3 regions of the Photorhabdus viridis genome follow, and region 2 is predicted to be linked to each of the others. Evidence: predicted binding sites of a transcription regulator. Region 2 holds the regulator's gene; each other region holds the start of a gene.

The links. The regulator PurR, encoded in region 2, represses purine synthesis genes. The targets are predictions, from matches to a motif close to CANGCAAACGTTTGCNTG.
Region 1: the regulator PurR is predicted to act here: its motif matches at 4,037-4,054, upstream of carA (glutamine-hydrolyzing carbamoyl-phosphate synthase small subunit).
Region 3: the regulator PurR is predicted to act here: its motif matches at 3,699-3,716, upstream of cvpA (colicin V production protein).

The regions. Positions count from the first base shown of each region.
Region 1 is NZ_JBEJZY010000024.1:30,813-38,763, forward strand. It holds gene carB (carbamoyl-phosphate synthase large subunit) at 1-2,634, opposite strand, end outside; gene carA (glutamine-hydrolyzing carbamoyl-phosphate synthase small subunit) at 2,650-3,813, opposite strand; gene dapB (4-hydroxy-tetrahydrodipicolinate reductase) at 4,247-5,068, opposite strand; gene ispH (4-hydroxy-3-methylbut-2-enyl diphosphate reductase) at 5,183-6,136, opposite strand; gene fkpB (FKBP-type peptidyl-prolyl cis-trans isomerase) at 6,117-6,587, opposite strand; gene lspA (signal peptidase II) at 6,708-7,211, opposite strand; gene ileS (isoleucine--tRNA ligase) at 7,211-7,951, opposite strand, start outside.
Region 2 is NZ_JBEJZY010000027.1:52,718-60,668, reverse strand. It holds gene punC (purine nucleoside transporter PunC) at 288-1,487, opposite strand; gene punR (DNA-binding transcriptional activator PunR) at 1,635-2,543, shown strand; gene purR (HTH-type transcriptional repressor PurR) at 2,550-3,575, opposite strand; gene ABR397_RS13210 (Grx4 family monothiol glutaredoxin) at 4,062-4,409, shown strand; gene rnt (ribonuclease T) at 4,512-5,180, opposite strand; gene gloA (lactoylglutathione lyase) at 5,180-5,593, opposite strand; gene ABR397_RS13195 (DUF1289 domain-containing protein) at 5,766-6,005, shown strand; gene slyA (transcriptional regulator SlyA) at 6,564-6,995, shown strand; gene ABR397_RS13185 (outer membrane lipoprotein) at 7,084-7,554, opposite strand; gene anmK (anhydro-N-acetylmuramic acid kinase) at 7,899-7,951, shown strand, end outside.
Region 3 is NZ_JBEJZY010000013.1:59,578-67,528, forward strand. It holds gene ABR397_RS07245 (TIGR01777 family oxidoreductase) at 77-991, shown strand; gene ABR397_RS07250 (UbiX family flavin prenyltransferase) at 972-1,556, opposite strand; gene purF (amidophosphoribosyltransferase) at 1,605-3,122, opposite strand; gene cvpA (colicin V production protein) at 3,137-3,643, opposite strand; gene dedD (cell division protein DedD) at 3,847-4,524, opposite strand; gene folC (bifunctional tetrahydrofolate synthase/dihydrofolate synthase) at 4,514-5,812, opposite strand; gene accD (acetyl-CoA carboxylase, carboxyltransferase subunit beta) at 5,805-6,749, opposite strand; gene ABR397_RS07280 (DedA family protein) at 6,851-7,540, opposite strand; gene truA (tRNA pseudouridine(38-40) synthase TruA) at 7,591-7,951, opposite strand, start outside.

The sequences.
Region 1 (7,951 bases), on a different contig from region 2:
GCCTTGTTCAGCCAGAGACTGGCCCACCATCACACGAGCTGCAACTTTCGCCAATGGCAAACCGGTAGCTTTAGAAACAAATGGCACAGTACGGGCTGCGCGAGGGTTGACTTCAATCAGGTAGACTTCGTCATTCTTGACTGCAAACTGGACATTCATCAAGCCACGGACACACAACTCAAACGCCAGTTTTTCTACCTGCTGACGCATGACATCCTGAATTTCCTGACTCAATGTGTAAGCCGGCAGTGAACAAGCTGAATCACCGGAGTGAACGCCTGCCTGCTCAATATGTTCCATAATGCCGCCAATCAGCACGCGTTCACCGTCACAGATAGCATCAACATCCACTTCTATTGCATCATCAAGGAAACGATCAAGCAGTACCGGGGCATCATTAGATACACTGACCGCCGTCTGGAAATAACGGCGTAAGTCAGCCTCGTCATATACAATCTCCATCGCACGGCCACCCAGAACATAAGATGGTCGAACCACCAGCGGATAACCCAGCGCATTCCCTTTCTCAACCGCTCGTTCAATTGTCGCTACAGTAGCATTTTCTGGTTGTTTCAGACCGAGACGATTGACCGCCTGTTTGAAACGCTCACGATCTTCAGCACGATCAATCGCATCCGGGCTGGTACCAATAATTGGCACACCTGCGGTTTCCAGCTCACGGGCCAATTTCAACGGAGTCTGCCCGCCATACTGAACAATCACCCCTTTTGGCTGCTCAACACGCACAATTTCAAGTACATCTTCCAAAGTGACCGGTTCGAAATAGAGGCGATCCGAAGTATCGTAATCTGTTGAAACCGTTTCTGGGTTACAGTTCACCATAATGGTTTCATAACCATCTTCACGCAGTGCCAATGATGCATGAACACAACAGTAGTCAAACTCGATCCCTTGTCCAATACGGTTAGGACCACCGCCCAATACCATGATCTTTGGCTTGTCACTATTCGGATTGGCTTCACACTCATCTTCATAAGTGGAATACATGTATGCAGTATCAGTCGCAAATTCCGCCGCACAGGTATCAACCCGTTTGTAAACCGGATACAAATTATATTTGTGACGCAGTTTGCGGATCTCTTTTTCCGCCACACCGACCAGCTGCGCCAAACGTGCGTCAGCAAAGCCTTTGCGTTTCAAATAACGCAGGAAATCGACAGTCAGGCTGTTAATTCCCTGTTCAGCCACTTGTTCTTCCAGTCGCACTAATTCTTCAATTTGCACCAAGAACCAGCGGTCAATATCAGTCAGATTGAAAACACCGTCAACCGACATACCGGCACGGAAAGCATCGGCGATATACCAGATACGCTCCGCACCTGCATCTTTCAATTCACTGCGTATTTTGGTCAATGCCTGTGGATCATCCAGACTGACTTTCGGATCAAAGCCAGTTGCTCCCACTTCCAAACCACGCAACGCTTTTTGCATGGATTCCTGCTGAGTACGGCCAATCGCCATCACCTCACCAACCGATTTCATCTGAGTCGTCAGGCGATCATTGGCGCCGGCAAATTTCTCGAAATTGAAACGAGGAATTTTAGTCACTACGTAATCAATAGAAGGTTCAAAGGAAGCCGGCGTGCGACCACCAGTGATATCATTCATCAGTTCATCAAGGGTATAACCTACCGCCAATTTGGCGGCAATTTTGGCAATCGGGAAACCTGTTGCTTTCGAAGCCAACGCAGAAGAGCGGGAAACGCGTGGGTTCATTTCGATGATAACCAAACGGCCATTTTTCGGGTTCACCGCAAACTGTACGTTAGAGCCTCCGGTTTCCACACCGATTTCACGCAATACCGCCATCGAAGCGTTACGCATGATTTGGTATTCTTTATCGGTCAGCGTTTGTGCCGGTGCGACGGTGATGGAATCGCCAGTGTGAATTCCCATAGCATCGAAGTTTTCAATCGAGCAGACGATGATGCAATTATCATTTTTATCACGCACCACCTCCATTTCATACTCTTTCCAACCAATCAAAGATTCATCAATCAATAGCTCGTTGGTTGGCGAAAGATCTAAACCACGCTCACAAATTTCTTCAAATTCTTCGCGGTTATAAGCGATACCGCCACCACTTCCTCCCATAGTAAAGGAAGGACGGATAATACAAGGAAAACCAACTTTATCTGCGACGGCCAGCGCTTCTTCCATTGAATGGGCAATACCAGAACGCGGGGTTTCTAAGCCTATCTTTTTCATTGCCATATCGAAACGGCGACGATCTTCCGCTTTATCAATTGCATCTGCGGTAGCGCCAATCATAGTCACGCCAAATTCTTTCAAAACCCCTTGACGTTCCAGTTCCAACGCACAGTTCAGCGCAGTTTGTCCGCCCATGGTTGGTAAAACCGCATCAGGACGCTCTTTTTCAATGATTTTACGTACCACTTCCCAGTGGATCGGCTCAATATAAGTGGCATCCGCCATTTCTGGATCAGTCATAATAGTGGCAGGGTTTGAGTTCACCAGCACAACACGATAACCTTCTTCTCGTAACGCTTTACAAGCCTGTGCACCTGAGTAGTCGAACTCACAAGCCTGGCCGATAACAATTGGGCCAGCACCCAAGATCAGGATACTTTTAATATCAGTACGTTTTGCCATTTTATTTTCTCCTGATTACTTGGTGTTATGACGATTATTTTGCTGACAATACTGTTTAATCAGCTCGATAAAGTGATCGAACAATGATGCAGTTTCATGTGGGCCAGGGCTGGCTTCCGGGTGCCCTTGGAAGCTGAATGCAGGTTTATCTGTACGATGAATTCCTTGCAACGTGCCGTCAAATAGGGATTTATGGGTCACACGCAGATTTACCGGCAGTGATTTTTCATCTACAGCAAAACCATGGTTCTGTGCGGTAATCATCACAATATTACGATCAAGATCTTTTACCGGATGGTTGCCGCCGTGATGGCCGAATTTCATTTTCATTGTTTCGGCGCCGCTCGCCAATGCCAGTAGTTGGTGCCCAAGGCAAATACCAAAGATCGGAATATTTGTCTCAAGGAGAGTTTTAATTGTTTCAATCGCATAGCCACAAGGTGCCGGGTCGCCCGGGCCATTGGACAAGAAAATACCATCTGGATTCAGCTTCAATACATCCTCAGCCGGTGTCTGAGCAGGAACTACTGTTAGGCGACAGCCACGATCTACCAGCATCCGCAAAATATTGCGTTTCGCACCAAAGTCATAAGCAACGACATGATAAGGCAGCTCTTGTTCTTGTTTCTCTTCCGGTAACCCATCCTCCAGAGTCCAGCTCCCCTGTAACCACGGATAAACTTGCTCCGTTGTCACCTCTTTTGCCAAATCCATCCCTTCCAGCCCTGGGAACGCTTGTGCTTTTTCCAGTGCAACCTGAGCGTTAATCTGTTTACCTGCTATAATACAACCATTCTGTGAACCTTTTTCCCTTAACAAGCGGGTCAGTTTACGGGTATCGATATCCGCTATTGCAACAATATTATGGCGTTTAAGGTAATCAGAAAGCGTTTCTTCGCTGCGGAAGTTACTGGTCAATAGCGGCAGATCACGAATTACCAGCCCCTGAGCCTGAATTTTTAGTGATTCTTTATCGACTGAGTTAACACCGATATTACCAATATGGGGATAAGTAAGAGTGACAATTTGGCGGGAATAGGAAGGGTCTGTAAGAATTTCTTGATATCCGGTCATTGAGGTATTGAAAACCACTTCCCCAACTGCCGCCCCTTCAGCACCTATGGCGCGACCGTGGAATTGGGTTCCGTCTTCCAGAACCAATATAGCTGACTTAATCAAAACACCCTCCAGAGAATAATAAATCACAATTAGTGCATATTAATTCAGATTTGTTGGTCAAAATCAATGCCAAAGCTGCTTTTTAGGCAAAATTTTGGCAAATTGCGCGCATTCTAATGATGAGAGGGATAGTTGTCTACAAAAAATGTTACTTTTATTATTTTTTTGCACACTTCACCGAAAAAACCAACAAAAGAAGACCAAAAATAGAAATAAAGTTAACTTAGAAAACGGTTGCCAGCCTAGAAGATTTAATTTTCAGACGAAAAACTGAAAAGAGTCATAAAAAGGAGAAAAAATAAGACAATAAAGGTAAAAAATAAGACAAAAATAATAAAAATCAATGACAATTTAACAAAATAAAACAAAGCAACTAAAAATCGCATAATACATAAATTAATTATGCGATATCAGATAGTTATAAAAATATTTTTTAAAGAAAGTCGAGCTCCAATACATCTTTCATATCAAAAAGACCACTATTTTTACCACTTAACCATAATGCTGCCTTCACCGCCCCATTTGCAAATGTCATTCGGCTGGAAGCCTTATGGGTTATCTCAACTCTCTCGCCAATATCTGCAAACATAGCGGTATGTTCACCTACGATATCCCCGGCACGGATGGTGGCAAAACCAATACTTTTCGGATCACGTTCACCGGTATAACCTTCACGGGCATAGACAGCACACTCTTTAAGATCCCGCCCTAAAGCATGGGCAATAGATTCTCCCATCGCTAATGCTGTTCCTGATGGTGCATCCACTTTATGGCGGTGATGTGCCTCGATAATCTCGATATCAGTATATTCACCCATCACTTTCGCCGCTTTTTCCAGTAATTTAAGCACCAGATTCACACCAACACTGAAATTTGCAGCAAATACTATCGGGATATCCACGGAAGCATCTTTAATCACCTGCTTACCTTCATCATCAAAACCTGTGGTGCCGATAACCATCGCTTTACCGTTCTGACGGCAAATTTTAAGATGGGCAAGCGTTCCTTCCGGGCGGGTAAAATCGATAAGAACATCAAAATTATCAACAACATTTTTCAGGTCATCACAAACAGTAACGCCTGTATTACCAATACCTGCCAATTCTCCGGCATCTGCGCCAATCAGAGAAGAGCCTGAGCGTTCTAAAGCTGCGCCAAGAGCGACGCCACTCAATTGATGGATAGCCTGTATTAACTGACGCCCCATACGCCCACCAGCACCAACAATAGCAACACGAATTTCTGTATCAGCCATAAGCCCTCACTGTGAATTAATCCCTTTCCTGATTTAACACAGGCGTTCAGTTAAATAAATATTTTAAATCAATAGATTATGAGCAATCCCACTCTTAATCAAGCGCAGTACTTTTTAACTAATTTGTTTAACTTCAACACGTAATTCTTTCGGCACTTCGAAAACAATATTCTCTTCCCTGCCATGTAATTCCTCGACAGAATCAGCACCAAGATTTTTCAGCCGTTCAATGACTTGCTGAACTAAGATATCTGGCGCTGAAGCTCCCGCAGTCACGCCAACCAGAGAAACGCCAGTTATCCATTCTTTTTTAATATCATCAGCAGAATCTATCAGGTAAGCAGGTTTACCAACACGTTGAGCTAACTCCGCTAGGCGGTTAGAGTTAGATGAATTTTTCGAACCAACAACCAGTACAACATCAGCATCAGATGCCAGATCCCGTACCGCTTCCTGGCGGTTAGTCGTCGCATAGCAGATATCATCTTTACGGGGACCGACAATGTTGGGGAATCGCTCATTAAGTGCATCAATTACTTCTGAAGTGTCATCAACGGATAACGTAGTTTGAGTCATAAAACACAAGTTATCTTCATCTTTGACTTTCAGATTCCACACATCTTCAGGAGATTCAACCAGATACATTCCACCATCAGCATTATTGTACTGACCCATTGTCCCTTCAACTTCCGGATGCCCAGCGTGACCGATCAAAATAGCTTCTTTGCCTTTGCGACTGGCTCTGGCCACTTCCATATGAACTTTGGTCACCAAGGGACAAGTCGCATCGAACAGCATCGTCAGATTGCGGGAACGGGCCTCCGCGCGGATCGCTTGTGAAACGCCGTGGGCAGAAAAAATCAGAATCGCATCATCGGGTACTTCTGCGATGTCTTCAATAAAGATAGCCCCACGCTTGCGCAGGTTATCCACAACATAGCGATTATGTACAACTTCATGGCGAACATAGATCGGTGCGCCATATAATTCCAGAGCACGTTCTACAATACTGATGGCCCGGTCAACACCGGCACAAAAACCACGAGGGTTAGCCAGCAATATCTGCATGGTTTTCCTCCAACTGTGGATCAATTTCCAACACTTCAATCTCAAATGTGATGTTCTGATCGGCTAACGGGTGATTGAAATCAACAATGACGGACTCCTCTGCTACTTCTTTTACAATGCCTGGCATTTCACTGCCATTCATTGCCGTAAATAACATTATAGTTCCAATTTCAGGAATACCCGTTTCGGCAAAATCACGCGGCGTAAAATATTGAATCAGATCAGGATTCGGTTTACCAAATACAGCCTCACCAGCCAGAGTAAATGTGTGTTTCTCTCTCTCTTTCAGGCCGGTAAGCTGCTGCTCCAAAGGTGAAGAAAGGGTTCCATCACCTAAACGGAATAATGCAGGTTTGCCCTGATGGTGGGTGGAATCAGCTGTAGAACCATCTTGCAGTTTTAACGTGAAATGCAGTAAAACCGCACTATCTGCATGTACCTGCTTTGACATATTACTCAGAACCTATTTTATTTGCGGCTTTTTGTCGTAAAAAGCGAACCTGGACACTGCCCAAGTTCACTATTCATTCACAAGAACCGCCTGAACAATAACGCCTACTAAAATAGGCTTTTAGCCTGCTTTAATTGTCTTTTCATCCGGGCTTAAAAAGCTATCAATGATAACCAATGCAGCCCCGATGCATATCGCCATATCGGCGATATTAAAGGTTGGAAAGTGCCAGTCACCGACATAAAAATCAATAAAATCGATGACAAAACCATGAACCAACCGGTCAAACAGATTACCCAATGCTCCACCAATAATCAGGGCATAAGCGATATTACTCAGTTTCTTCTTTGCACTGGAACGGTACATCATCACCACCAATACAACTGAAATAGTAATGGCAATTAATGCAAATAACCAACGCTGCCAGCCGTCTTTATCCGCAAGGAAACTGAAAGCCGCCCCCAGATTCTGGGCATAAGTCAGGTTGAAATAAGGTATTAATGGAACGGATTCATACAGATAAAAGTGTTTCAGCACTAACTGTTTACTACCCAGATCCAGAATCAATACCATGGCAACTAACCAAAGCCAGCGAAGGCCAGTGGAGCAAATGGGTCTATTCATCAGGCAAACTTACGCTCTTCGCCGTTACCGGCAACATTAGTTACACAGCGGCCACAAAGTTCTGCGTGCTCCGCCACCAATCCCACATCTTTAGCGTAATGCCAGCAACGAGGACATTTTTCACCATCCGCTTTACGGAAAGCAATTTTCAGGCTGTCGATTTCGCTTTGCTGCGCATCGTCACCCGCCTGTTCATAAGCCGCAACAGAAACCTGAGATGTCAGCAGAACAAAACGCAATTCATCGCCCAGGCTGTTCAATTTATCAGCCAATTCATTATTTGCATACAGAATAACGGCGGCTTCCAAAGAGCTGCGAATATGTTTATCTGCACGTGCCTGCTCCAGCACTTTGTTGACTTCACCACGAACAGCCAGTAAATCAGCCCAGAAAGCATCATTCATTTGTTCGCCTGCGGCCAGTCCAAACAAACCATCATACCACTCTTCGGTAAATACATACTGAGCACGTTTACCAGGCAATTCATTCCAGACTTCATCCGCGGTGAAGGAGAGAATAGGCGCCATCCAGCGAACCAATGCTTCTGCAATATGATACAGCGCAGTCTGACAACTGCGGCGAGCCAGACTATCGCCCTTCGCGGTATATTGACGGTCTTTAATGATATCGAGATAGAACGAACCCATTTCCACAGAACAGAACTGCATTAAACGCTGAACAACAGAGTGGAAATCATACTCATCGTAACATTTTGTAATGTCAGCCTGAGCAGCCTGAGC
Region 2 (7,951 bases):
AAGGTTAGGGTGATGGAATATTGAGGGGCTCGTTTTAGCTAACAAAGCAGAATGCGAGGGAGCAAAATGCGAAAAATAGCAAAGAATTAAAGCGAGAAACCCTAAAAATTACTAATCCATAAACTTAATCGGGGACATCATTGCTCCTGAAAACCTCAAATTCAGGTTATTTAGAATAAGGAACTTATATGAGTATAAAAGCGGAAAATTGTTTCATCAATTAATAAATAAAGACTGTAATTAATTGATAACCAACAGTCTTTATTGGTGTAACCATTTGATTAATATCAATAATGTTTTTCAACGGCTTGAATGCAGCGATCAGCTTTTTTTTTCCACTGTATAAAATACCCTAATACCATCAGAATAACGGTAGAAGCCATGACGGTGGTTGTTGATATAAGTGGATTGTTGACAAATGCTGAAACAATCAGGCTGGCAATAAAACAGAGCCCTAATTGGAGCGTGTTTTGCAATGCGGCTGCTTTTCCACTGTCTTGTGGGTAAGCGGATAAAGCATTAGCGACTGCAATTGGATATGAAGCACCATTCATAGCGGCCATAAAGCAGAAAGGGACCAGAATCGTCAACATGGTTGGTTCGCTGAATTTTGCGATTAAATACAGCACAATCATGCTGACAGCATAGCCAACCAACAGATAAGGGAAAACAATTTCACTTTTTATTTTGGTCAAGATACTGCGGCATCCATAACCACCGGCCATAAAGGCTAATGTTTGTGGCACATAACTCAGACCGATGTCCTTTGGGCTATAGCCCATATTACCGAGAATAAAAGGTGAGCCTGTTAGCCAGGCAAAAAAACCAGCGCTGCATGATGCAAATATCAGGACGTTGCCACTGAATACCGGTGATTTTAATAACGTAAAGAAAGATACATCGCTTTTCTGCGTTTCAGTCTCACGCTTTTTTTTGCGGTTTTCTTGCAGGAATAAAGTAGGCAACAGCAGTAATAATGTAATTGCCAGTAATACCAAAAAAATGATGCGCCAACCGCCATGTTGTAACAGCCAGGCGCCCATCAAAGGCGCCAGGGCAGGGGAAAGTGCGACCAGGGGCATGATCGTGGCAAAAACGCGTTTAGTATGGTTGGCGTCATAACGATCAATAACTAATGCTTGCCATGAAACAGCGGCTGAACAAACACCGATGGCTTGGATAAAACGCAAAACTAAAAGTTGCGTGGCGTCTGTTATCCAAAGCATACCCAGACAGCCAACGGAAAACGTTGATAACCCGATGATGATAATAGGCTTTCTTCCAAAGCGATCGGAAAGAGGCCCCCACAAAAGTTGAGCAAAGGCAAAACCTGCAAGAAAGACGCTCAGGCTGGCGCTGATTGCTCTCGTCGATGTGCCCAATTCTTGTTGCATAGAGCCGAATGCCGGTAGATACATATCAATAGCTAGGTAACCCAGCATACTCAAGCCTGCAAGGTAGAACATGAACTGACTTGAGTTTTTCATTTGATTACTCTCTTTGGATATCATGATTGAAATAACTTGCTGTGATAGGTAGATAAGAATATTTGCACATATTCTATATGCCGTGATTTTTACTTGTGAAACGGTAATATTTGGATAATGCTATGAAAAAAATTGAAAGGTAAAATTATGTGGTCAGAATATTCACTTGAAGTTGTGGATGCTGTTGCCAGAACGGGAAGTTTTAGCGCTGCTGCAACGGAATTGCACCGTGTCCCTTCTGCAATCAGTTATACCGTAAGGCAACTGGAAGAGTGGCTTGCGGTCCCATTGTTTGAACGTCGTCATCGGGATGTGGAATTAACTGAATCAGGCGCTATTTTTATCAAAGAAGCTCGCGCTGTTATCAAAAAAATGATTGACACTCGTCATCAGTGCCAACAGGTTGCAAATGGCTGGAGAGGACAGCTTAGTATTGCTATTGACCGGGTTGTTAAACCAGAACGCAGTCGTCGGCTTATTCTTGATTTTTATCACCATTTTCCTGATATAGAGCTGTTTATTCATCAGGAAGTATTCAATGGTGTATGGGACGCGCTGGTGGATGGCCGGGTTGATGTTGCAATTGGCGCCACCCGAGTAGCGCCGGTAGGGGAAAGGTACAGTTTCCGGGATATGGGATTTATGCCCTGGCTGTGTATCGTCAGTACGGGCCATGCTTTGGCTCAGTTGAACGGTCCATTGTCTGATGATCAAATGCGGCCTTATCCTAGCTTGTGTCTTGAGGATACATCCCGCAATTTACCGAAGCGAGACACCTGGACTCTGGATAATCAGCGCAGGCTAGTGGTACCTGATTGGGAATCTGGTCTGGCTTGTCTGAATGAGGGTTTGTGTGTGGGGATGGTACCCAAGCATAGGGCAATGCCGCTGATCCGACAGAAAAAACTGGAAGCATTAGAATTAGAGCAGCCTTTGCCAGATAGCCCGTGTTGTTTGACATGGGTGCAAAACAGCCATTCTCCGGCATTAAGTTGGCTTCTTGGCTATCTCGGCGATAGTGAAACTCTTAATGCTGAATGGCTTCAGGATGAATAGGGAGGATTAACGGCGATAGTCGATAAATGGGCCATCTGTGACAGAGCGCCGTTCAACCAAACGTGGATGTACTTCAATAGTTTGTGCATCTTCACGTTTACTGACTATTCTGTCCAGTAACATAGAAAATGCCATTTGTCCCAGACGTTCTTTTGGCTGATGGATAGTCGTCAATGCCGGAGATAAATAGCGGGCGTTGCGTATATTGTCGTAACCGATCACAGAAATATCCTGTGGGACGCGTAATCCTAGTTCATCAGCAGCACAAATAGCCCCCATTGCCATAACATCGCCACCACAGAAAACTGCGGTCGGACGCTGTTTTTGATTCAGAATTTGATGCATGGCTTTGTAGCCCGATTCAGGTTCAAAATCCCCTTGAACAATCCACTCTTCTCTGATTGGAATACTGGCTTCTTTTAAGGCTTTCAAGAATCCCTGATGGCGGCCGCCACCGGTATTTCGTGCCAGAGGGCCGGGGATCGCACCAATATCACGATGACCACGTTCAATAAGATAGCGGCCAGCCAGATAACCGCCGTGGAATGCGTTATCAATAATCGTATCAGTGAAATCACTTCTGGCTTGCCCCCAATCCATGACGACCATTGGGATATTGCGATAATCTTCTAACATTCCCAGCAATTGTTCCGGGTACTCTGAACACATCACCAGCAAGCCATCCACCCGTTTTTGTGCCAGCATGGCCAGATAGGCTTTCTGTTTATCAATGTTATTGTGTGAGTTACACAAAATCAGCGTATAGCCTTTGCTATAACAACTGTTCTCAACGGCTTCAATGATTTCAGCAAAATAGGGAGCTTCGCTGGACGTTGCCAGTAATCCGATCGATTTTGTATGGTTAACTTTCAGACTGCGGGCAACAGCACTGGGTGAATAACTCAGTTCTTTGATAGCAGCCCAAACGGCGGCCTTGGTATCTTCGGCGACGAAACGGGTTTTATTAATAACATGGGATACAGTAGTGGTTGAAACGCCAGCGTGCTTAGCCACATCTTTGATCGTTGCCATGAGATGAAATACTCCTGACCTTTTGGTCTAAATTTAAAACTCTTTGTTAATTATTTACCAGCATCTTTATACATTAGGGTGTCTGCTGGCAATAATTTAGCGATAAATCCTGAATTTTGTCTGATCTGGCTCAAAAGTGAAAGCAATAATCAATGTTATAAAATACAGGGTAATCGCTATTTTATTTTTTTTCCTTAAATGTAAGGATAATTAACCATATTAAATGAATGGTATTTGTGGTTATAGACGTCTATTCTGAGGGGGCATCGATGAATACCGATTTGAAGCTTGGCTTATTTACTGCGGTGAGCACGTTGGCGATGATTGCCATTTTTGCTGCTGTTTGCTTGATCTTTGCCTGATAAAGGCCATACGCGCCAGGATAAGAAAATATCAGGATGCATATTGGTGAGAGAAAATGGTATTCTCCGCCAATATTGTGACGATGTTGGTTATCAACATACTGTTGGTTTAAAGGAAATAAAAATGACGACTATTGAGAAGATTGAGCGCCAAATTAAAGAGAACCCGATTCTGCTGTATATGAAAGGCTCTCCTAAATTACCAAATTGTGGATTTTCTGCCCAGGCTGTTCAGGCTTTATCTGCATGTGGTGAACGTTTTGCTTATGTAGATATTTTGCAAAATCCAGATATTCGTGCAGAATTGCCTAAATATGCTAACTGGCCAACTTTTCCTCAGCTTTGGGTCGAGGGTGAGTTGATAGGTGGATCCGATATTATTATTGAAATGTATCAACGTGGTGAGCTACAAACATTAATTAAAGAAACTGCTGATAAATATCGCTCTCAGGATGAAAACGCGACAGAATAATTTTTAAATTAGCGACAGGCTATTATGTTATCTCCCCATATGTTGATATATGGGGGTTTTTGTTATTGCTTAAATTTAAATTTGATTATATTAATCTTATAGTTAGCTATAAGTCTCTCCGGTTTTTTCTTCTTCTGTTGTCGCTAAGGGCCAGCCGCCGAGTTGTTTCCAGCGGTTAACCATTTTACAGAATAATTCAGCGGTACGCTCAGTATCATATAAGGCGCTGTGAGCTTGATTATTGTCGAATGGGATCCCGGCAGTGGCGCAGGCTTTTGCTAAAATCGTTTGTCCTAATACCAGGCCACCTAAAGCAGCCGTATCAAAAGTCGCAAATGGATGAAATGGATTCCGTTTCAGTCTGGCGCGTTCTGCGGCAGCCATAACAAAACTATGATCAAAGTTAGCATTGTGCGCAACGATAATGGCCCGACTACAATGACTATTTTTTATCCCTTTACGAACCATTTTGAAAATAGTGTGCAGAGCTTCATATTCGCTTACTGCTCCACGTAGCGGGTTTGATGGATCGATGCCGGTAAACTCCAGGGCTGCTGGTTCAAGATTTGCGCCCTCAAATGGTTCAATATGGAAATGAAGTGATTCGCTTGGCGTCAGCCAACCTTGATCATCCATCTCCAGTGTGATGGCGGCAATTTCAAGTAACGCGTCTGTTTTGGCATTAAAGCCGCCAGTTTCAACATCAATAACGACAGGGTAATAACCTCGAAAACGCCCACTAAGGACGTTTGGCTCTTTTTTGTCAGACATCAGATTGAGTTACCCAGGGCGTTGCTGGCATTTTTGTTTTCAATAAGCTCAATTTTGTAACCATCTGGATCTTCAACGAAAGCAATAACGGTTGTTCCACCTTTTACCGGGCCGGCTTCACGGGTAATGTTACCACCTGCTTTGCGAATAGATTCGCAAGTGGCTGCGACATTATCGACGCCCAATGCAATATGACCAAAGGCATCTCCCATTGCATAATGGTCAACTCCCCAGTTATAAGTTAACTCGATCACCGCCCCTTCGCTTTCATCTGTGTAACCAACGAAAGCGAGTGAGTACTTATATTCTGTATTCTCACTGACGCGCAGCAGGCGCATTCCTAATACTTCAGTATAAAAATCAATGGAGCGTTGCAGATCACCAACGCGGATCATGGTGTGGAGTAAGCGCATAATTACCTCTCATTTAATGGTTTTACCAGTATTTTTGTGCGACAGGTCGCACAAAAACCACTAACTATAACGTGTCTTACGGTTACAGTTCAATTTATCCATAATTATAATTTATTCTCATCTGGGTTTATAATTAAATATAGTATATGAATTATATAGGAAACGGGATGTGATGGTCGAGCAACTAGAGTTCTTTGCTATTCCCACTCCTTGTCGAGGAATTTGTCAGGCTAATGAGCGGGGTTTCTGTTTGGGATGTTATCGTAGCCGGGAAGAAAGATTTAATTGGATGAAAATGTCGGATGGGCAAAAGCGTGAAGTATTGAGATTGTGCCGGCAAAGATATTTACGTGCAGTGAGAGCACAAAATCAGACAGATGAAGAACTGCCTGAGCAGCCATCACTATTTTAATTAGAAAATTTTGAGGTTATTAGAATTAATAATTCAATGATTTACTTATATAGGGTTATATTTTTGGCGAAGTTATAAATGTTCTACTATAATTTAGGATGTTTTGTTTGTTATTTTTTTATTTATTGCTTAACGGGGAGGTTAACGGTTTTTATTTTGATTTTTTTATAACATTATGTTTTTAATGAAATTTATAGTTTGATTGTGTGACAAATGTAAAATAAAAACAACATTAATGTAAAAATAGATAGCTTAGCATTTAGATGACAGCTATCCTTATAGTACTTGGAATAAAGTATTGAATGATATTTATTGGTTTCTATTTGTTTGTATTCATAGTTCTGATAGTTTTTGTGTTAAAAATATTGTATGTTAATTGTTTTGTTCTGAATTGAATTTAAGTTTAGTTGTTCTCGGTTATAGTTACCTGAATTAGTTAGTTACTAAGAGTTTACTGTGATTACACAGAAGTTATATATACTTTTTTAAGGCTAATTAGCCTGATTTAGAAAAATTTGGCTGTTATGTTTAATAGGCTAGTTATTTAAGGAGGGACAATTGGAATCTACATTGGGATCAGATCTGGCACGGTTAGTCCGTATTTGGCGTGCTTTAATTGACTATCGTTTAAAGCCGTTGGAATTAACTCAGACTCATTGGGTAACGTTATATAATATTAGCCGGTTACCCCAGGAGCAATCTCAGATACAGTTGGCGAAAGCTATCGGTATCGAACAACCATCTTTAGTCAGGACATTAGATCAGCTTGAGGAAAAAAGACTTATCACCCGGCATACTTGTGCCAATGATCGTCGTGCAAAAAGAATCAAGTTGACCGAAGATTCTGCATCGGTTATTAGGGAGTTAGATGGTGTTATTGAATCGACAAGAAATGAGATTCTGGATGGTATTTCACGCGAGGAACTTGCTTTTCTTTCCACTTTAGTGCAGAAACTGGAGCAAAATATTATCCAATTACAGAGTAGATAGTAATTACGATATCCATGGAATGCTAACTAGATGAAAGAAGACCGCGACTTACAAAAGATGAAGTCACGGTTTTCTTATCTATATTATTTTATTGTCGAGGTGAAACCGTCAGGTTATTGCCCTGGCCTGCGATTCTGACACGTTGGCCTTTACTGAAGACTGTTTTGCCTTGTTTTTGAACAACAATGATGCTTTCACCACTGTCACGACGAATTTCCAATTCTACACCTTTAGTTGTGTTGAGCGCCCCCTGAATGTTTTGGCCTGCAACACCACCGGCAACTGCACCCGCGGCAGTCGCCAATGTGTTGCCGCTGCCGCCGCCAATAGTATTACCAACCAGTCCACCCAGAACTGCGCCGCCGATAGCGCCTAATACATTCTCATTGCTGCCTGCTTGAATATTGACAGGACGAACGGAAACAATCGTACCGTAAGAGACTGTCTGGACTTGTTTAGCTTGTCCGGCAGTATAGGTATCGCCAGAAAGGGAATCGGTGTTGACACAGCCTGATAGTGATGCGACGGCAACCGCGCTAACTAAAAAATGCTTAAACATAATAACTCCTGATTTTGATGCCTGACTGCGGAAATCTGATAGCTTATGGACAACCAGGCTATAACCGGCATTGGCAACAAGTAATAAAAAATTTATTCGAATAGAATAATCGGTACATTAGCAATCTAGTGCTAAACATATATTAAACGTCAATAGAGATTTTTAAAAGAAATAGCTATTAATGAAAAATTCCGCATTTTTGTGAAGTTGTTTCCAAAACTTAGGTTTTATTCCTTTGTTTTCCTATTAACCATATACAGCTAAAACCACCGCGCCTTATAGTTATTGGCGTGGTTTCTGATTTTATCAAGGTAGATTCTAAGCAGGAAGGCAAATTAATGGTTATGAAGTCAGGTCGTTATATTGGTGTGATGTCGGGTACAAGTCTCGATGGGGT
Region 3 (7,951 bases), on a different contig from region 2:
GATAGCTGTATTTTAAATCACCAGCCTTAATATCCCTGCTATAGTTTCTATATAAACTTTGGTTATAGGAGTGGGTATGCATATTTTAATCACCGGAGGAACAGGCTTGATTGGCAGCCGTCTGGTTTGCCAGCTTCTTTCCCTATCCCATTCCATTACCATTCTGAGCCGCTCGCCACAAAAAGTGTATTCTCTGTTCAGTAAACAAGCTGAATGCTGGACTACTCTGAAAGATAAAACGGACCTCAATGATTTTGATGCTGTTATTAATCTTGCTGGCGAACCCATTGCAAATAAACCCTGGACTTCAGCGCAAAAAGAAAAGCTGTGCCAGAGCCGCTGGATACTAACAGAACAACTCAGCAAGTTAATTAATGCCAGTCAGACACCACCAGAAGTATTTATTTCCGGCTCTGCAGTAGGCTATTACGGCGATCAGAATCAGGCAGTTGTGACAGAACATGAGCCACCCAATGATGAATTTACTCATCAACTCTGTAAACGATGGGAACAACTTGCGTTACAAGCTGCCAGTGATAAAACCCGTGTTTGTCTTTTACGTACCGGCGTTGTATTGGCAAAAAACGGCGGAGCACTGAAAAAAATGTTACCGCTTTTCCGTCTTGGACTTGGTGGCCCTATGGGTAGCGGAAAGCAGTATCTGCCTTGGATCCATATTGATGATATGGTAAATGGTATCTATTACCTGTTGATGACGCCTGGTTTAAGCGGTCCTTTTAATATCACCGCCCCTTATCCGGTACATAATGATCAGTTTGCCGCAACACTCGGAGAAGTATTGAACCGCCCTGCAATTATCCGTATACCTGCTTTTGTGCTGAAACTACTCATGGGAGAAGCTGCGGCACTGGTACTGGGAGGACAGCAGGCAATACCGCATAAACTGGAACAAGCTGGTTTTGGCTTTCGCTATTTTCAGCTAAAGGAAGCCTTTGAAGACCTACTAAACACTAAATCTCAACACCTTTAGCGCCTTGCCAACGGGTAAACAGATCATGAGGCAGCTCGATATCAAACTGATCAAGCACCCGATTAACCGTCTGGTCAATAATATCCTGAATCTGTTCAGGCCGATGATAAAATGCAGGCACCGGCGGCATAATCACCGCACCTATTTCAGCCGCCTGAGTCATCAACCTGAGATGCCCCAAATGCAATGGCGTTTCTCTCACACCAAGCACCAACTTACGGTTTTCTTTCAATACAACATCTGCCGCTCTGGTCACTAATCCATCGGTATAGCTGTGAACAATACCTGAAAGGGTTTTCATTGAACATGGCAAAACGACCATACCCGAAGTTTTGAACGAACCGGAAGAAATAGCAGCGGCGATATCTCTGTTGTCATACACGACATCAGCCAGCGCTTGCACATCCCGTAAACTATAATCTGTTTCAAGCGCCAGTGTCTGGCGAGCGGACTGACTGATGACCAGATGTGTTTCTATGCCTTCAACTGGCTGTAAAACTTGCAGCAGCCTGACGCCATAAATAGCCCCGCTTGCTCCTGTAAGCCCCACGATCAATCTTTTCATTTTTTCCTCGTGCTGGACACTGGACAACAATTTTAAATCCGAAGGTCATCAACCTTCATTATAGATATCCAAGTTTTCGATTTCGTTCTGATTATTCAATGTCATTTCATCGTCTTTACGCAAATTTTCCAGATAATAGAGATAAGTCTGGTCAATGTCTTTGGTAACATAAATGCCATTGAATACTGAACATTCAAACTCTTCAATATCTGGATTTTCTTCACGAACAGCATCAATCAGATCCGTCAAATCCTGGAATATCAACGCATCTACACCAATAAGCTGGCGAATTTCATCAACTTCACGTCCATGAGCGATCAATTCATTTGCATTTGGCATATCAATGCCATAAACATTCGGGAAACGCACTTCTGGAGCCGCAGAAGCAAGATAAACCCTCTTCGCTCCCGCTTCACGGGCCATTTCAACAATCTGTTCTGACGTTGTACCGCGAACGATAGAGTCATCCACCAGCAGCACATTCTTATCGCGGAATTCCGCACGATTGGCATTCAGTTTGCGGCGAACTGACTTCCGGCGCTCCTGTTGGCCCGGCATAATAAATGTCCGTCCAACATAACGGTTTTTCACAAACCCCTGACGGTAGGGTTTACCCAGTATACGGGCAATTTCCAAAGCAATATCACAGGAAGTTTCAGGAACAGGAATAACCACATCAATATGTAAATCTTCCCACTCACGGGCAATTTTCGTCCCCAGCTTATGCCCCATCCGCACACGGGCGTTATAAACCGAAATCTTATCAATAAAAGAGTCTGGACGGGCAAAATAGACAAACTCAAACAAACAGGGGGTCAGAGAAGGATTTTCAGCGCACTGGCGGGTAAATAACTGGCCTTTCTCTGTGATATAAACCGCTTCACCCGATGCAACATCCCGCAGGAATTCAAAGCCCAAAGTATCCAATGCAACACTTTCAGAGGCGACCATATACTCATTACGGCCATCATTCAGAGTACGCTTGCCTAACACCAACGGACGAATGCCGTGCGGATCGCGGAAAGCGACTAATCCATGACCGATAATCATCGCAATACAGGCATAAGCGCCACGAACCTGTTTATGCATTGCCGCTACTGCGGCGAAAATATTGTCAGGCTCCAGCGGATAATGCTGGAAACGATCCAATTCATTAGCAAAAACATTGAGCAAAATCTCGGAATCCGACGTGGTATTCACATGGCGACGGGCATTTTCAAACAACATTCTTTTTAATTCATGCGCATTCGTCAAATTACCATTGTGTGTCAATGTAATTCCAAATGGAGAGTTCACATAAAACGGCTGGGCTTCCGATGCACTGGAGCTGCCTGCCGTTGGATAGCGAACATGACCAATCCCAATCGTTCCCTGTAAACGCAGCATATGCCGGGTTTCAAACACATCTCTCACTAAGCCGTTGGCTTTGCGTAAACGAAACCCATTGTTACCATCAATAGTGGCAATGCCAGCAGCATCTTGCCCACGGTGCTGAAGCACCGTCAACGCATCATAAATCGACTGGTTAACCGGTGTAAAACCGACGATACCAACAATACCGCACATGTAGTTTTTCCTCATCAGCCAAGCGGAGAGGTATATTTCTCCGGCAGGAAACTTGACGCATTTTGCAGGTAGTCAAAGAACCACCTGATGATATGACTGAACTGTGGGATCAATTGTGACTGCTTCCAGTCATCACTTTGAGACAATGGTGTGAATGTATCCAAAAAAAACAGGATAGCAGCGACAATCAGCACACCACGCAATGCCCCAAAGCAGACTCCGAGTACCCGATCAGTACCAGACAATCCAGTCCGTTGCACAAGAGAACCTATCACATAGTTCACCATAGAACCGACAATCAAAGTCGCAATAAACAGAAGCGCGATGGCGATTCCGTTACGCACCAGTTCATCTTCAAAACGGGTAAAATAGACCGCTAAGTAAGAGTAAAAGTGGCTTGCCACAAAAAAAGCACATCCCCAGGTGACCAGTGACAACGCCTCACGAATAAACCCACGAATCAGGCTAACCAATGCCGAGAAGCCAATAATGGCAATAATAACGTAATCAATCCAAACCATGTTTTAATTCCAAAATAGACGCCCCGGCATCCGTTTCAGGCGCATTTTAACAGAAAACGAAAACGTTTGCGTAGCAGATTTCCGATTCCACTGAAAATAATTAGCGGCGATATAGGAAATTCATTATCGCCGCGGTCACTTAATATTTACTACTTAATTTCATCACAATTATCCTATTCGTCACATAGGCATCGTCAGCTTTATTACGGTCTATAGCTTCTTACCTGCCCTTGTAATCCTGTCAGATTTTTCAGTTCTGATAGCGCCGAGTCGAGTTGTTGTTTAGAAGCATTCGGACCGACATATATTCTGGTTAACTGCCCATTCACCGGAGATGAAGGTACCGTATAGACCTGATAACCCGACAAACGCAGTCTGGCAACGATTTCATCCACCTTTCCAGCGTTTTTCAAGGCGCCCAGTTGTACGATATATGCTTGCCCTTGCGGTGCTTTTTCAACGGGTTTAACTTCAGGCTTCGGTTCCGGTTTAATCTCTGGTTTCGCCGGTGCCGGCTGCTTAATATCCGGTTTTTGTTCAGGTTTAATCTGTGGTTGAGGTTTGACTTCCGGCTGAACAGCAGGAGGCGCTATCGGTGCAGGCGAGGGAGGAACTGTCACCAATGGTATTTCCGGCTGCTCCAGCGTCTCCGGCAGCAATACCTCTGTCTCGTCTTCCAGAGGTATTGATAATATTGGCGGATTAAGGGGAGGAATAGATTCAATTTCTTGCTCATCCCCAGGTTTCGGAACCAGGGGAATTGATGCAAACTTATCTTCGTTATATTTCTTGTTGCCGTCCAACAATACAGGCAACACAATAACACCCAGTGCTACCAATACAATTGTACCGACCAAACGATTTTGAAATTTACTTGCCACTTCGCTTCTCCCTGTCCAGAGCCTCCATGACATGCGCTACGGTGTGGAATGAACCACAAACGACAACAATATCCTGTTTATCAGCGTCTGCCATTGCCTGGCGCCAGGCACTTTCCACATCAGTAAATACCCGTGGCTGTTCAAGATGCTCAGCCAATGCCTGTGCATCTGCACCACGCAGTTCAGTCAACGGAGCGCAATACCACTCATTAATTTGCTTTGACAAACAAGCCAGTGTGCCGGCAATATCTTTATCGCCAAGCATACCCACTACCCCAAGAATTTTGCTGCCCAGTTGACGGGGCAACAGGGCTAATTTCTGTACCAAATACGCCGCGGCATGTGGGTTATGCGCCACATCCAGAATCAACAACGGCTTTTCATGAATCATTTGGAAACGCCCAGGCAATTGCGCATTTTGCAGCCCCTGATGGATGGCATTTTCATTAATAGCCTGACTGACTTTATCTCCTTGTCGTAACAGGCAACAAATAACACCCATTGCGGTTGCGGCATTCATCAAAGGAACATTTGGCAAAGGCAGATTACTAAATAGCATATCATCAGATTGCCAGCGCCAATCTTTCTCCTGTTGAGAAAATCGCCAGTCAATACCACAGCGGAACAATCTGGCCCCTAATTCATCCGCGACTTCCGCAATAGAAGATGGCATATCCGGTTCACCCACCACGGCAAAACAATCTTTGCGGAAAATACCCGCTTTCTCACGACCGATATGTTCGCGATCAGCCCCCAACCAATCAATATGATCGAGTGCAATACTGGTAACGGCTGCAATATCGGCATCCACAATATTAGTCGCATCCAGCCGCCCACCTAAGCCGACTTCTAAAATGACCACATCCAGGCAAGCTTCTTTAAACAATTGCAGAGCCGCTAATGTGCCATACTCAAAATAAGTCAGTGAAATACCACCACGACGGGATTCAATATCCGCAAATACACGACAGAATTCCTGTTCAGGTAACTCTTTACCCTGAATACGAACTCTTTCAGTATAACGTACAAGATGCGGAGAGCTGTAAACACCCACTCTCAGCCCAGCCGCCAGCAGAACAGATTCGATAGTGCAACAGGTGGTGCCTTTACCATTAGTGCCGGATACGGTTATCACCTTAGGTGCAGGATTAACCAGATCCAAGGTTCGAGCTAGTTTACCTACACGTTCAAGCCCCATATCAATGGCTTTAGTATGCAGGGTTTCAAGATAGGAAAGCCACGTCGTCAGTGACGACGTGGCTTGAAGAATTTGTAAAGTATCAGACATCTTCTTTATTGGTATTTATTTGAATATCCGCCTCAACATCAGCGGGTTCTGCCACAAATTCAGCAACAATAGGTTTAGTACCAGGTTGCGGCTGATGAGTCAGTTTAGCAAGCAAACTGGCAAGTGTATCTCGTATTTCAGGACGACGAACAATCATGTCAATCGCCCCCTTTTCCAGCAAAAACTCACTGCGTTGGAAACCTGGCGGCAATTTCTCACGTACTGTCTGCTCAATAACGCGTGGCCCGGCAAAACCAATCAATGCCTTCGGTTCAGCAATATTGATATCACCCAACATTGCCAGACTCGCTGAAACACCGCCCATTGTCGGGTCAGTCATCACAGAAATGTAAGGCAAACCACGTTCCTGCATTTTTGCCAAAGCAGCACTGGTTTTCGCCATCTGCATCAGTGACATCAGCGCTTCTTGCATACGGGCGCCGCCACTGGCAGAAAAACAGATCAGAGGGCAATTGTCTTCCAACGCCTGTTCTACCGCACGAACAAAACGGGCGCCGACAACAGAAGCCATTGAACCACCCATAAACGCAAATTCAAAAGCAGCAACAACCACCGGCATACCACTCAACGTGCCTTTCATCACGACCAGAGCGTCTTTCTCTTCAGTTTGCTTTTGTGCTGCCGATATACGGTCTTTATACTTTTTAGAATCGCGGAATTTCAGAATATCTTTCGGCTCTAATTCCTCCCCTAATTCAGTTTTTGTTCCTTCATCAAGAAGAGTCTCCAACCGGGTACGCGCCGAAATACGCATGTGATGATCACATTTAGGGCAAACCTCAAGATTGCGCTCTAACTCAGCACGGTAGAGCACCTGACTGCAACTATCACATTTGGTCCAAACCCCTTCAGGGATATTTGCCTTACGAGTTTGGGTAATGTTGCTTTTATTAAGAATTTTTTCAATCCAGCTCATTGAATGATCTTTCCGTCTGAATCTGGCTCATGCCAGTTTTGTTATGTGTGCCATTAAACCACAATGCTATTACAGTGTGGATAAAAAACTGCTCAAACCTGTTACGGGTTATTGGTTTTCTGTTTCATCGCCGCACGGCGGTGACGCCAGATTTCAATCACTCCGGGCAGGATTGAGATAAAGATGATAGCAACAATCAGCAGTTTCAAATTCTGTTTTACCATTGACATATCACCGAATATATAACCAGCATAGGTGAATAACAGTACCCAAACCAGTGCGCCAATCACGTTATAAGCAGCAAAATGACGATAAGACATTTTCCCCATGCCTGCAACGAATGGTGCAAATGTTCTGATAATTGGTACAAATCGCGCTAAAATAATGGCTTTCCCACCGTGTTTTTCATAAAACTCATGAGTTTTATCCAGATAACTCCGGCGGAAAATTTTCGAATTCGGATTGGTAAATAATCTTTCGCCAAAGACACGGCCAATAGCATAGTTCACTGCATCGCCAATAATGGCTGCGATAATCATCAATACCACCATGATATGCACATTCAGATCATTTGAATCCAAAGCCGCTAAAGCACCCGCAACAAATAGCAGCGAATCTCCCGGCAAAAATGGAGTAACCACTAATCCTGTTTCACAAAACAGAATCAGGAACAGAATGCCATACACCCAATGACCATATTCTGCGACAAGTTCTGCTAAATGAACGTCAACATGAAGAATAAAATCAATAATAAATTTAGCAAAATCAACGAAATGTGTCAGATATTCCATAATATTCCCCGTTATACCAAAACATCCTTGTCGGCAACCAAATAAAAATGTTAAATCAGATCATCGGCCAGAAACAGAGGCCCCATAACCGATCCCGGCAAATTAAACTGCACAGGGTAATCAACGGCAACCAGATATAATCCTGCCGCTTTAGCCGTCGCAGCGGCTTTCGTCCGGTCTTGTACAGCAAGCAATTGCGCCATCCAGTTAATATCCTGATTGCCACAACCAATTTCCATCAAGCTACCGACAATATTACGCACCATATGATGCACAAAAGCGTTGGCTTTAATATCTATTACGACGTAATGCCCGTAGCGGTTGACATTAATATGCATCACATTACGCCAGGGTGTTTTGGACTGGCATTGAACCGCACGGAAAGAGGTAAAATCATTTTCCCCCAATAAA